3 regions of the Kocuria rhizosphaericola genome follow, and region 1 is predicted to be linked to each of the others. Evidence: riboswitches for the same ligand, from Rfam matches in the RefSeq annotation. Region 1 holds a riboswitch; each other region holds the start of a gene.
The links. A riboswitch is a leader RNA that binds a small molecule or an ion and turns the genes downstream of it on or off. The one in region 1 is predicted to bind S-adenosylmethionine.
Positions count from the first base shown of each region.

Region 2: linked by a shared signal. The riboswitch ahead of ACH9D2_RS05815 (hypothetical protein) and the one ahead of ACH9D2_RS17880 (bifunctional o-acetylhomoserine/o-acetylserine sulfhydrylase) in region 1 are both predicted to bind S-adenosylmethionine.
Region 3: linked by a shared signal. The riboswitch ahead of ACH9D2_RS09615 (O-acetylhomoserine aminocarboxypropyltransferase/cysteine synthase family protein) and the one ahead of ACH9D2_RS17880 (bifunctional o-acetylhomoserine/o-acetylserine sulfhydrylase) in region 1 are both predicted to bind S-adenosylmethionine.

Region 1 is NZ_JBISWK010000175.1:11,668-15,437, reverse strand. Features, by position in the region: gene ACH9D2_RS17890 (CPBP family intramembrane glutamic endopeptidase) at 1-648, shown strand, start outside; gene ACH9D2_RS17885 (VOC family protein) at 687-1,325, opposite strand; SAM riboswitch class IV at 1,468-1,583, shown strand; gene ACH9D2_RS17880 (bifunctional o-acetylhomoserine/o-acetylserine sulfhydrylase) at 1,660-3,072, shown strand; gene metX (homoserine O-acetyltransferase MetX) at 3,069-3,770, shown strand, end outside.
Region 2 is NZ_JBISWK010000052.1:4,861-8,630, reverse strand. Features, by position in the region: gene ACH9D2_RS05830 (cell division protein PerM) at 1-457, opposite strand, end outside; gene ACH9D2_RS05825 (glycosyltransferase) at 630-1,799, shown strand; gene ACH9D2_RS05820 (PIN domain-containing protein) at 1,803-2,186, opposite strand; gene ACH9D2_RS05815 (hypothetical protein) at 2,198-2,431, opposite strand; SAM riboswitch class IV at 2,446-2,571, opposite strand; gene ACH9D2_RS05810 (hypothetical protein) at 2,975-3,271, shown strand; gene ACH9D2_RS05805 (hypothetical protein) at 3,397-3,582, opposite strand; gene cspE (transcription antiterminator/RNA stability regulator CspE) at 3,748-3,770, opposite strand, start outside.
Region 3 is NZ_JBISWK010000091.1:48,975-52,744, reverse strand. Features, by position in the region: gene ACH9D2_RS09620 (cystathionine gamma-synthase) at 1-538, opposite strand, end outside; gene ACH9D2_RS09615 (O-acetylhomoserine aminocarboxypropyltransferase/cysteine synthase family protein) at 547-1,863, opposite strand; SAM riboswitch class IV at 1,911-2,019, opposite strand; gene ACH9D2_RS09610 (Lrp/AsnC family transcriptional regulator) at 2,119-2,571, opposite strand; gene ACH9D2_RS09605 (thiamine pyrophosphate-dependent enzyme) at 2,814-3,770, shown strand, end outside.

The DNA.
Region 1 (3,770 bases):
GCCGAGCACCTCGCCCGCGGGCCGCTGTCCGAGGCGCAAGCCACGATGAACCCGCCGCTGAGCCTGCAACCGCTCTTCGACCTGCTGCGCCAGCTCACCGGCATCGCCCTGGACCTGGTGCCGGTGCTGCTGGCCCTGTACCTGCTCGCCGGCTCCGCCGGTGCGCTGGGCACGGTCCGCCGGCGGATCGGTCTCGACGCCCGCATGCCCGTCCCGGACCTCGGCCTGGGCACCGTGCTCTTCCTGCTCATGGGGCTGGGGACGCTGGTGCTCTACGGCGCGGGCCGGGCCCTGGGCGTCACCGCCGAGGTCACGACGTCCGGGCTCGCCGAGCACTGGTGGACGGTTCCCGTGCTGCTGCTCTCGGCCGTGCGCCACGCCCTGGTCGAGGAGGTCGTCGTGGTCGCGTTCCTCACCGACCGGCTGACCCGCATCGGCTGGAGCTGGCCCGTGGTGCTGGTGGTCACGGCCCTGTTCCGCGGCAGCTACCACCTGTACCAGGGGATCGGGCCGTTCCTCGGCAACGTGCTGATGGGCCTGGTGTTCGCGGAGCTCTACCGGCGCACCGGCCGGGTGATGCCCCTCGTCGTCGCGCACTTCCTGCTGGACGCCGTGGGATTCCTCGGCGCCGCCCGGCTGCTGGGCTGAGCCGGGGTCCGCCGGGCGGGCCCCGGGCCCTCCCGGCCTCAGATGGTGACGGGGCCGTCCGGGGTGGTGAACGTGACGGAGAGCACCCCCGGGGTGCCGTCCGGATAGCGCCAGTCGACCTCCAGGTCCTGGAGCGCGGTCTCGACGGGGGCGCCCAGCCACTCGGCGACCCGTTCCGGGGCCCCGGCGATGCACATCCCCGCGAGGCCCACGTCCGTGATCCGCGCCTGCGACGGGTGCATCTCGGGGCCGGACTCGAAGTGCACCATGAACGGCAGCTGGGGGTCGGCGATCAGGCCCTTGACGCCGATCTGGCGCCACTCGAGGCACCGCCCGTCCGGGAACACCCGCTGACCGGGCACGGACCGGCGCCCGAGGCGCTGCTCGAAGGGGGTGAGGTCGTCGACCTCCACGACCCAGCCGAGCCAGCCGCCGCCGGCCTCGGACCGGGCGCGCACGGCCTGGCCGAAGGGCGCCTTCTCCGCCGCCGGGTGCTGGAGGACCTCGACGACCTCCACGTACTGGTGGTTGGTGAGGGGCAGGATCATGTTGCGGGTGCCGAAACGTGGGTGCACCCCACCCTTGACCGGCTCGATCCCGAGCTGGTCCGCGATGCGCTCGGTGGTGGCCGCCAGGCCCTCCGGGCGGCAGGCGTAGGACACGTGGTCGACTCTCATGGGCTCATCGTGGCACCCTGTGAGTTTCGTCTCCAAATCGGTCTGCGACGCGCCCGGCGTGGTGCCCCCGGCGCCCCGCGCCGGGCGTCACGGCCGGACCCGGCTTGACGCCGTGTCGCCCGAATCCGGAGAATGCTGTCCAGGTCATGAGCGCCAGCGTCCAAGCCCCAGCTAGCTGGCCGGCAACCCTCCACCGCGGTGGGGTGCCCTGGGTGAAGACCAGGCTCCTCGCGACCGGCGAGCGAGCAAGCGCGGGTCCCCGGTGCCCGGCCCTTCCCGGCCGCACCGCCTCGGCCGGGACGGGACCCCTGACACCCGCAAGGAGTCCCACGGCATGTCCGAGTCCCCCGCTTCCAGCACCGACGTCCCCGCTTCCGGCACCGACGTCTTCACCGCCGAACGGCCCACCCCGGAGAACCCGGGGGGCTGGGCCTTCGAGACCCGGCAGATCCACGCGGGGCAGAGCCCCGACCCGGTCACCGGCTCCCGGGCCCTGCCGATCCACCAGACCACATCCTTCGTCTTCCCGGACGCCCAGGCCGCGGCCGACCGCTTCGCGCTCGCCGAGCTCGGCCCGATCTACACGCGGATCGGGAACCCGACCACGGAGGTCGTGGAGAACCGGATCGCCGCCCTGGAGGGCGGCGTGGGCGCCCTGATGCTCAGCGCGGGGCAGTCGGCGACCACGTTCGCGGTGCTCAACGTCGCCGGCGCGGGCGACCACATCGTGGCCAGCCCGAGCCTCTACGGCGGGACCTACAACCTGTTCAAGTACACGCTGCCCAAGCTCGGCGTCGAGACCACCTTCGTGACGGACCCGGACGACCCCGAGGCCTGGCGGCGGGCGGTCCGGCCGAACACCAAGGCCTTCTTCGCGGAGACGATCCCGAACCCGCGCAACGACGTCCTCGACATCGAGACCGTCTCCGGGATCGCCCACGACCACGAGGTGCCGCTCATCGTGGACAACACCGTGGCGACCCCGTACCTGGTCCAGCCCTTCCGCTGGGGCGCGGACGTCGTGGTGCACTCGGCCACCAAGTTCCTGGGTGGGCACGGCACGGCGATCGGCGGCGTCATCGTGGACTCCGGCGCCTTCGACTTCGGCCGCTACCCGGAGCGCTTCCCCGGCTTCAACCTGCCCGACGAGTCCTACGGCGGACTCGTCTACGCCCAGGCACTGGGGGCGGAGGGCCCCTTCGGCGTCAATCTGTCCTACATCCTCAAGGCCCGGGTGCAGCTGCTGCGCGACCTCGGCTCGGCGATCTCCCCGTTCAACGCGTTCCTCATCGAGCAGGGCATCGAGACGCTGTCCCTGCGGATGGAGCGGCACGTGGACAACGCCGGGAAGGTGGCCCGCTGGCTCGAGGCGCGCGAGGACGTGCGCTCGGTGTCCTGGGCCGGACTGGAGTCCTCCCCCTGGCACGGGCGGGCGCAGAAGTACGCGCCCCTCGGCGCCGGCTCGATCCTGGGCTTCGTCCTCGACGGCGGCCGGGAGGCCGGAGCCGCCTTCGTGGACGCCCTGACCCTGCACTCGAACGTCGCGAACATCGGCGACGTCCGCTCCCTCGTGATCCACCCGGCGTCCACCACGCACAGCCAGCTCCTGCCCGAGGAGCAGCTGGCCTCCGGCGTGGAGCCCGGCTTCGTGCGCCTGTCCGTGGGCCTGGAGAACATCGACGACATCCTGGCGGACCTGGGGCAGGGCTTCGCCGCGGCCGCGGCCGTGCACGGGGGACAGGAGTGACCGTGACCGTCGTGAAGGGCGCCGACGCCGGGACCGCCGTCCGCGAGGACGGCGTGCCGCGCATGGCCGGGATCGGCGAGCTGGAGCTCGAGTCGGGCTTCCGGCTGCCCGAGGTCCGGATCGCCTACGAGACCTGGGGGACGCTCGCCCCGGACGGGTCCAACGCGGTGCTCGTGGAGCACGCCCTCACCGGGGACACCCACGTGGCGGCGGGCAGGGCCCGTCACGGCGCCCCCGAGGCGGAGCGGCGCGCCGCGGAGACCGGCGGCTGGTGGGAGGGCCTGATCGGCCCCGGCGCCGCGATCGACACGGACCGCTACTTCGTGGTCTGCACCAACATCGTGGGCGGCTGCTACGGGTCCACGGGCCCGGCGACCCCCGCGCCGTCGAGCGTGGACCCCGAGGGCCGCCCCTGGGGCTCCCGCTTCCCGCTCGTCACCGTCCGGGACTCCGTGCACGCCGAGGCGGCACTGGCCGACACCCTCGGCATCGACTCCTGGCGCCTGGTCATCGGCGGCTCCATGGGCGGTGCCCGGGCCCTGGAGTGGGCCGTGACCTATCCGGACCGGGTCCGGGCCTGCGCGGTGGTCGCCGCGTGCGCCCAGTCCAGCGCCGAGCAGCTGGCGTGGGGCCAGGCGCAGAACCTCGCGATCCGCCAGGACCCGCACTTCCGCGGCGGGGACTACTACGACGGGCCG
Region 2 (3,770 bases), on a different contig from region 1:
CGCCCAGGGCCACGGGAACGAGCGGGAAGACGGCCGCGGCCACCGGGCTCGCCGAGACCGGCCCGCCGCTGAACAGCAGCGCGGCCGCCGCGCCGAACGCGCAGTAGGCGGCGAGGCCGCTGAGGTACGGCTGCCAGAACTGACCCTCCCAGCAGGCGCGCGCCAGCCGCCTCCCGGCCTGCCACGCGAGCGCGAACGGCACGAGGGTCAGTCCCAGCGGGACGAGGTTGAGCGTCCCGGTGGTCGCGGGCAGTCCCGCCCCCGGGTCCAGGGCCACCTGGAGGGGCGTGAGGTGGGCGAGCAGCCACACGTGGCCGGAGAGCACGAACCCGCCGATCAGGCCGAGGGTGTCGAAGCCGTCGGCGAGCCACACCATGAGGACGGTCAGCAGGACCAGCAGGTAGGACACCACGGCCACGGAGCCGAGTTCCAGCACGCCCTGCAGCCACAGCGGCATCGGCACGCCACGGCGGTCGGGGCGTGCTGCGGGGGAGGAAGAGCCATGGGAGTTCATCACCGCCCATCCTCCCACGCCCGCGCGGCGCCCCGGCAGAGGCTTCACGGCGCCTTCACCGGCGGGCCACGTGCCGCTTCCCGTCCGGTCGCCCGCCCCGGGCAGGCTCGCGCACATGAGAGTCGCCGTGGTCGCCGAGCAGTTCCTCCCCCACCTGAACGGAGTCACCCACTCGGTGCTCCGGGTCGTCGAGCAGCTGGTCGCCGGGGGGCACGACGTCGCCGTCCTGGCACCCTCCTACGACCCCGCGCCGCTCGGGCGCCTCGTGGAGGACGTCGTCGAGGACCTCGACGGGGTGCCGGTGCACCGGCTGCCCGCCGTTCCCCTCACCGGCTACCCGGCCGTGCGCGTAGCCGGGGGGACCGTGGCGCGGGTGCGCCGGCAGCTGGCGCGCTTCCGGCCGGACGTGGTCCACGTGGCCTCCCCGTTCGTGCTGGGCCGCCGGGCGATCCTGGCGGCCCAGCAGCTCGGGGTGCCGTGCGTGGCGGTCTACCAGACGGACGTGCCCGGATACGCGGCCAAGTACGGGGCGCCGTTCCTCGAGCATCTCCTGTGGGGGCACGTGCGCTCCATGCACAACCTCGCCACGCTCACGCTCGCGCCGTCCACCTCGGCGGTCCGGCAGCTCACCGAGCACGGCGTCCACGACGTGCACCTGTGGCGGCGCGGGGTGGACACCACCCGCTTCTGCCCCCGGCACCGGGACGAGCAGTGGCGGGAGGAGGTCGGCGGCGGCCGGCGGATCGTCGGCTACGTGGGCCGGATCGCGCCGGAGAAGCAGGTCGAGGACCTCGCCGCGGTCGCGGACCTGCCCGGCACGCGGCTCGTGGTCGTGGGCTCGGGGCCGGAGGAGGACGCCCTGCGCCGCCGGCTCCCGCAGGCCCACTTCACCGGGCGGCGCAGCGGCGCCGACCTCGCGCGCATCATGGCGTCCTTCGACGTGTTCGTCCATCCCGGCGAGTTCGAGACGTTCTGCCAGACGATCCAGGAGGCCATGGCCTCCGGGGTGCCGGTCGTCGCGACCGGTCGGGGCGGGCCGCTCGACCTCGTGGACCGGTCCCGCACCGGCTGGCTCTACCCCCCGGGCGACCTCGGTGCGCTCCGCGGGCACGTGGTCGACCTCCTGGGCGACGAGGCGAAGCGGGCCGCGTTCGGCGCCGCCGCGCACGCGGCGGTCCAGGGCCGGACGTGGGACGTCCTGGTCGGACAGCTGCTCGAGCACTACGAGCACGCCGTGGAGCTCTCGGTGCGGGGGCGCGGCCCGCGCCACCGCCGCGCCGGCTGAGGGCTACCGCCGGGCGGGGGCCGCGTCCAGCACGGACGCCCCGGTGCCGGCGTACCGCCCCGGCTCCACGGTCAGCACGGTCAGCCCGTGCACCTGGGCCGTGGCGGCGGTGAGCCCGGCGAGCGGGTCGGCGGCCACCGTCGCGCCCAGCGAGCCCCACGCCCGGGCCACGGCGGCGTCCACCGGGAGCACCCGGCCCGGGAAGCGCAGCTCGAGCTGCTCCACCCACAGCGTCTCGTCGGGCCGCTCGGCGAGCAGCTCGCCGAGCACCGTGGCCGGCAGGAACAGCCGCCGGTGGCCGTGCCGGCGCAGGGCTTCGGCCAGCCCGGGGCAGCGCTCCGGGGTGCGCACCCCCAGCAGCACGGAACGGTCCAGGAGCAGGTCCACGGCGCGGGACCTCAGGCCGCGGCGGCGAGCTCCCCGCGGGCCGGAGCCAGCAGGAAGTCCACGAACTCGGTGCGGGCCTGCACGGCACGGGCGTAGTCCTCGAGGCTCATGGCGGAGACGCTGATGGGCGGGACGCTCCGGGCCGGGTCGCTCGGGACCGGGTCCCTTCCGGCTGGGACGCCCGGGGCGGTCTCGGAGAACGCTCCGGCACGGGCGGAGGGGGCAGGGGTGCGGGGGTCGGACATGACCGGGGATCCTTCGGGCGCTCTTGCTCGCACCGGGTACCGCCGCGGCGGTGATGCGAGCCGCTTCGTCATCCGAACCACCCGTGAACATGGGGTTGGTGCCCGGTCAAGTCGGAGCTTGCCGACCGGGTCTCTTGAAGCTGTCTCCATTGAACCACATCGGCGAGCTCCGCCCCGGCGGCATCCCGCGCCGCCCACCTGTGCGCCGGTCTTCCCCGGGACGTCACCGCTGCGACACCTCGGCGACACATCCCTCCGCTGGAATGGGCTCGGAACACCGGGGACGGCGCCGACGACGAGCCCGAGCATTACGTTTCAGTGACACAACTCACGACTCGCTTGTCGAGGTGTCGGAGCTCCGGGGTAGCCTGGATCTGCTTCTCGAGATGCGGCGTCCACGTGCTCGACCGGAGATCGACGATCCCCGACGAGCCCGTGGAGAGGCTCCGACCCGCTGCGCGCCAACCCGATGTTCCCGGGTGGATCGGATGACGAAGCGGCGGGCAACGCCATCGGATGCCTGCAAGAACGTCAGGAGAAAACATGACCATGTCCGAAGAAAGAACAGCCATCACCACCGACCAGCGCGAGGAGTGGATCGACGTGACCGTCACCGCCCTCCCCGATCTGCACCTCGTCCGGCTCACGTCGACCGACGGGGACGTGCAGGAGTACCTGAGCCCTGAGGCCGACGACCTCGCCGCCGCGGCGGAGCACGCGGAGGGAACCGCGCAATGGTGCGCCAAGTACCGCCAGCTCCTCGTCCCCGGAGCCCTCGCGGCCACCGGACGGCACCCGTTCTTCAAGCTCCACCCCTCGTCCCTCCCGCTGTCGGCGTAGCCTGCGGGCAGGACACGACGGAGGCCGCAGCCCATCGGGCTGCGGCCTCCGTCGTGGCCGGGCGCGGTGGATGCACGAGTGCAGGTACACGGACGAGCAGGCGTGCGGAGGGGTCCGCACGGCGCTCACTCAAGACCGTAGTCCCCCGCGGAGCCCCAGCCGCCGGCCTCGTCGGCGGAGCCGTCGAACTCCCACTCGGAGGCCTCGAGCTCGAAGGGCACGGTGACCTCCAGCTCGGCGTCGGGAATCCGGTTGACCACGAAGGGGTCCTCCGGCTCCGCCGCCGCGGGGCGCGGATCGGGAACGCTCACGGTGCTTCCTCCCGGGGCTCTGCTGCGGCGCGTCTCGCCCGCGCTTCTCTCCCAGTGATTCTGCCCCGTGAGACGCCCCCCGTGGGGCACGACGACAGAACCGCCGCCGGGCGGAGCCCGACGACGGTTCTGGAGGATCTGCGGGCCGGGGCCCGAGCAGGATCCTTAGGAGATGACGTTGATGTTCG
Region 3 (3,770 bases), on a different contig from region 1:
GCGCCCCGGCGTCCCGGGCCAGCTCCGCCCAGGCCGCGACGTCGGCGATGCCGAGCAGCGGGTTGGACGGTGTCTCGAGCCACAGCACCTTGGTGGAGCCGGGCCGCACGGCCGCGCGGACGGCGTCGAGGTCGGTGATGTCCACGGGCGTCGAGGCGATGTCCCACGGGGCCAGGACCTTGGTGATCAGCCGGTTGGTGCCGCCGTAGCCGTCGGCGCCGAGCACGATGTGCTCGCCCGGGCGCAGGACCGCGCGCAGCAGGGCGTCCTCGGCGGCGATCCCCGAGGCGAACGCGAATCCGCGCTCGCCGCGCTCCAGGGCCGCGAGCTGCTCCTCGAAGCCGTTGCGGGTGGGGTTGGAGCCACGGCTGTACTCGTGGCCGGCGCGCAGCACGTTGATCCCGTCCTGGGCGAACGTGGAGGTCTGGTAGATCGGGGGGATGACCGCCCCGGTCAGCGGGTCCGGCTCCTGGCCGGCGTGGACCGCGGTGGTCGTGAAGCCCCGGTGGCGGGTGCGGGCGGCGGTGGAGGACGTCATGGCGGGGCTCACTTCCGGGTGGTCTGGACGGTGTCGAGGGCCTGGCCGAGGTCGGCCACGAGGTCCTGCGGGGACTCGAGGCCGATCGACAGCCGGATCGTGGTCTCGGCGATCCCGCCGGCCAGACGCTGCTCGGGGGTCAGCCGGCAGTGCGTCATGGCCGCGGGGTGGGCCACGAGGCTGCGGGTGTCCCCGATGTTGGCGACCAGCTTGAACAGCCGGAGCGCGTCGATGAACGGTCCCACGGCGGCGTCGGGGGCGGCGAGGTCGAAGGAGAACACGGAGCCGGTCCCGCGCGGGAAGTCCCGGGCCGCGATCCCGGCGCCGGGGTCCCCGGGCACGCCGGGGTGGTGGACGCGGGCGACGGCGGGGTGCCCGGCCAGGAACTCGGCCACCTCGAGGGCGGAGGCCGTGTGGCGGGCCACGCGCAGGTCGAGGGTCTCGGTGCCCTGCAGGATCTGGCTGGCGTTGAACGGGGACAACGTGGTGCCCAGGTCGTGCACGTACTTGGCCCGGACCAGGTGCAGGTAGGGGCTGGCCCCGGCGCACTTCTCAGCCAGGCTGAGCCCGCCCCAGCGGGCGCGGGCCTGCGTGAACTGCGGCCACTTCTCGGGCCGCGCGGACCAGTCGAAGGTCCCGCCGTCCACGACCGCCCCGGCGAGCGCGTTGCCGTGCCCGCCCAGGAACTTGGTGGCGGAGTGCACCACGATGTCGGCGCCCTTCTCGAGCGGCCGGTACAGGGCCGGGGACGCGAGGGTGTTGTCGACGACGACGGGCACCCCGGCGGCCCGGGCGACGTCGGCGATCCCGGGCAGGTCCGGCAGGGTGGCCAGCGGGTTGCCGATGGACTCGAGCAGGAACGCCCGGGTGTCGGGGCGCACGGCCGCGGCCCACGCCCCCGGGTCGGTGGGGTCCACGAAGGACACCTCGACGCCGAGGTCGGCGAGGGAGTCGGTGAGCAGGTCCACGGTCCCGCCGTAGAGCTTCTCGGAGGCCACGAGGTGCTTGCCGGCGCCCTGGCCGAGCAGGGCGAGCAGCGCGACGGCCACGGCGGACTGCCCGGAGCCGGTCGCCACGGCGCCCGCGCCGCCCTCGAGGTCGCTGATGCGCTGTTCGAGCACCGCCACCGTGGGGTTGCCGGTGCGCGTGTAGGTGAAGCCCGGCCGGGTCTGGGCGAACATCTGCTTGGCCGCCTCGTAGTCCGGGAACTCGAACGCCGCGGTCTGGTAGATCGGCACCGTCAGGGTGCGCTGGGTGACGTCGCCGTGGGTGCCGGCGTGGATCTGCCGGGTCGCGAGGTCGTGGTCGGTCACGGGGATGGACATGGCGCTGCTCCTGTGCCTTGCTCTTACCCGCACCGGACGGCCGCGGTCACCCGGGGGTGCCGCAGTGGATGCAGGCCGCTTCTTCATCCGAACCACCCAATGAGCATGGGGTTGGTGCGCGACCCAGTCGGAGCTTGGCGGTCACGTCTCGTGAAGCTGGAACAACACTATGCGCAGAGGTAGTGGGTGTCTCCCCGCGACGGAAGATGACGACCGTGACGGTTCATGACGCGGACCGTGCGCACCGGACCCGCGTCAGGCCCGTGTGTCGATGTCCTCGAAGACCAGGAACGTCTGCGTGTCCACCACGCCGGGCAGCTGCTGGATGTGCTCGAAGATCACCTGCCGCAGGTGCACCGTGTCCACGGCCCGGATCAGCAGCATGACGTCGAAGTTCCCGCCCACCAGGGCGATGTGGTGCACGGCCGGAATGGCCTGGAGCTGGGCGCACAGCTCCCGCCAGGTGTTCTGCTGGAGCTTGAGCGTCACATACGCGGAGGCCTGCAGCCCCGCCCGCACGGGGTCGATCACAGTGCTGAAGCGCAGGATCACGCCTTCGTCCCGGAGCCGGTTGATGCGGGCGTAGGCGTGGGCCCGGGAGACGTGCACGGCCGCGGCGATCGCGGTCACCGACTGCCTCGCGTCCCGGGACAGCTCCGCGAGGATCTTCCGGTCGGTCTCGTCCAGCTGCACGGGGGTCGAGGGCACGGCGGGCTCCTTCGGGGTGGGTGGGTCGCGGGGTGCGGAACGGGTCGGACGAATGCGTGTGCTCCACGCCACACTAGAACATTTCGTCCACATATTGTGCACTGTGTGTCACAGTCTTCTGCACTTTCCCGGCTCTCTGGGTACGAACCATGTCCGGATCGCATACTGGGGAGACAGAGCTGCACCAGCCTTCCTGCCTTCCCGGGCCCGCGTCCGGGCCGGGGACCGACCGAGGGGACACCATGAGCCAGACCGCCGAGACCCCCGAGGACCCGATCCTCCGGGCCTCCCAGAGCTTCGGCATCACGCCGGAGCAGTACATGCTCCCGGCCCGCGGCGAGATCCGCATGGTCGACCCGAGCGGGCGGCTGCTCGCCCCCGAGGAGCAGGGCACCGGCCCCGGCCACGAGTACCCGCTGCCCGCCAGCGACGTCCTGCTGGACGCCTACGAGAAGCTGGTGGTCGGGCGGCGGGTCAACGACCAGAACTCCGCGCTGGTCCGCCAGGGCCGGATGGCGGTCTACCCGTCCAGCCACGGCCAGGAGGCGTGCCAGGTGGCGGCCGCCCTGTGCCTGGAGCAGGACGACTGGCTGTTCCCCACCTACCGGGACACCGTGGCGGTCATGACCAAGGGCGTGGACCCCATGCAGGTCATGGCGATCTTCCGCGGCGAGTGGCACGGCGGCTACGACCCGTACGAGCACCGCGTGGGCATCCAGTCCACGCCGCTGACCACCCAGCTGCTGCACGCGGTGGGCGTGGCCCACGCCGCGAAGCTGCGCGGCGAGGACACCGTGGTCCTGGCGATGTGCGGCGACGGCGCCACGAGCGAGGGCGACTTCCACGAGGCCCTGAACTTCGCGGCCGTGTTCAAGCTGCCGGTCGTGTTCTTCGTGCAGAACAACGGCTACGCGATCTCCGTGCCCCTGTCCCAGCAGTCCGCGGCCCCGAGCCTCGCCCACAAGGCGGTCGGCTACGGCATGGCCGGCGAGCGCGTGGACGGCAACGACCTCGTGGCGCTGCTCGCCACCCTGCGCCGCGCCGTGGACCTGGCGCGCTCCGAGTCCGAGCCCCTCCTCCTCGAGGCGCACACCTACCGCATGCAGGCCCACACCAACGCCGACGACGCCACGCGCTACCGGGACGACGCCGAGGTCCAGGAGTGGATCGCCAAGGACCCGGTGACCCGGATGCGCTCC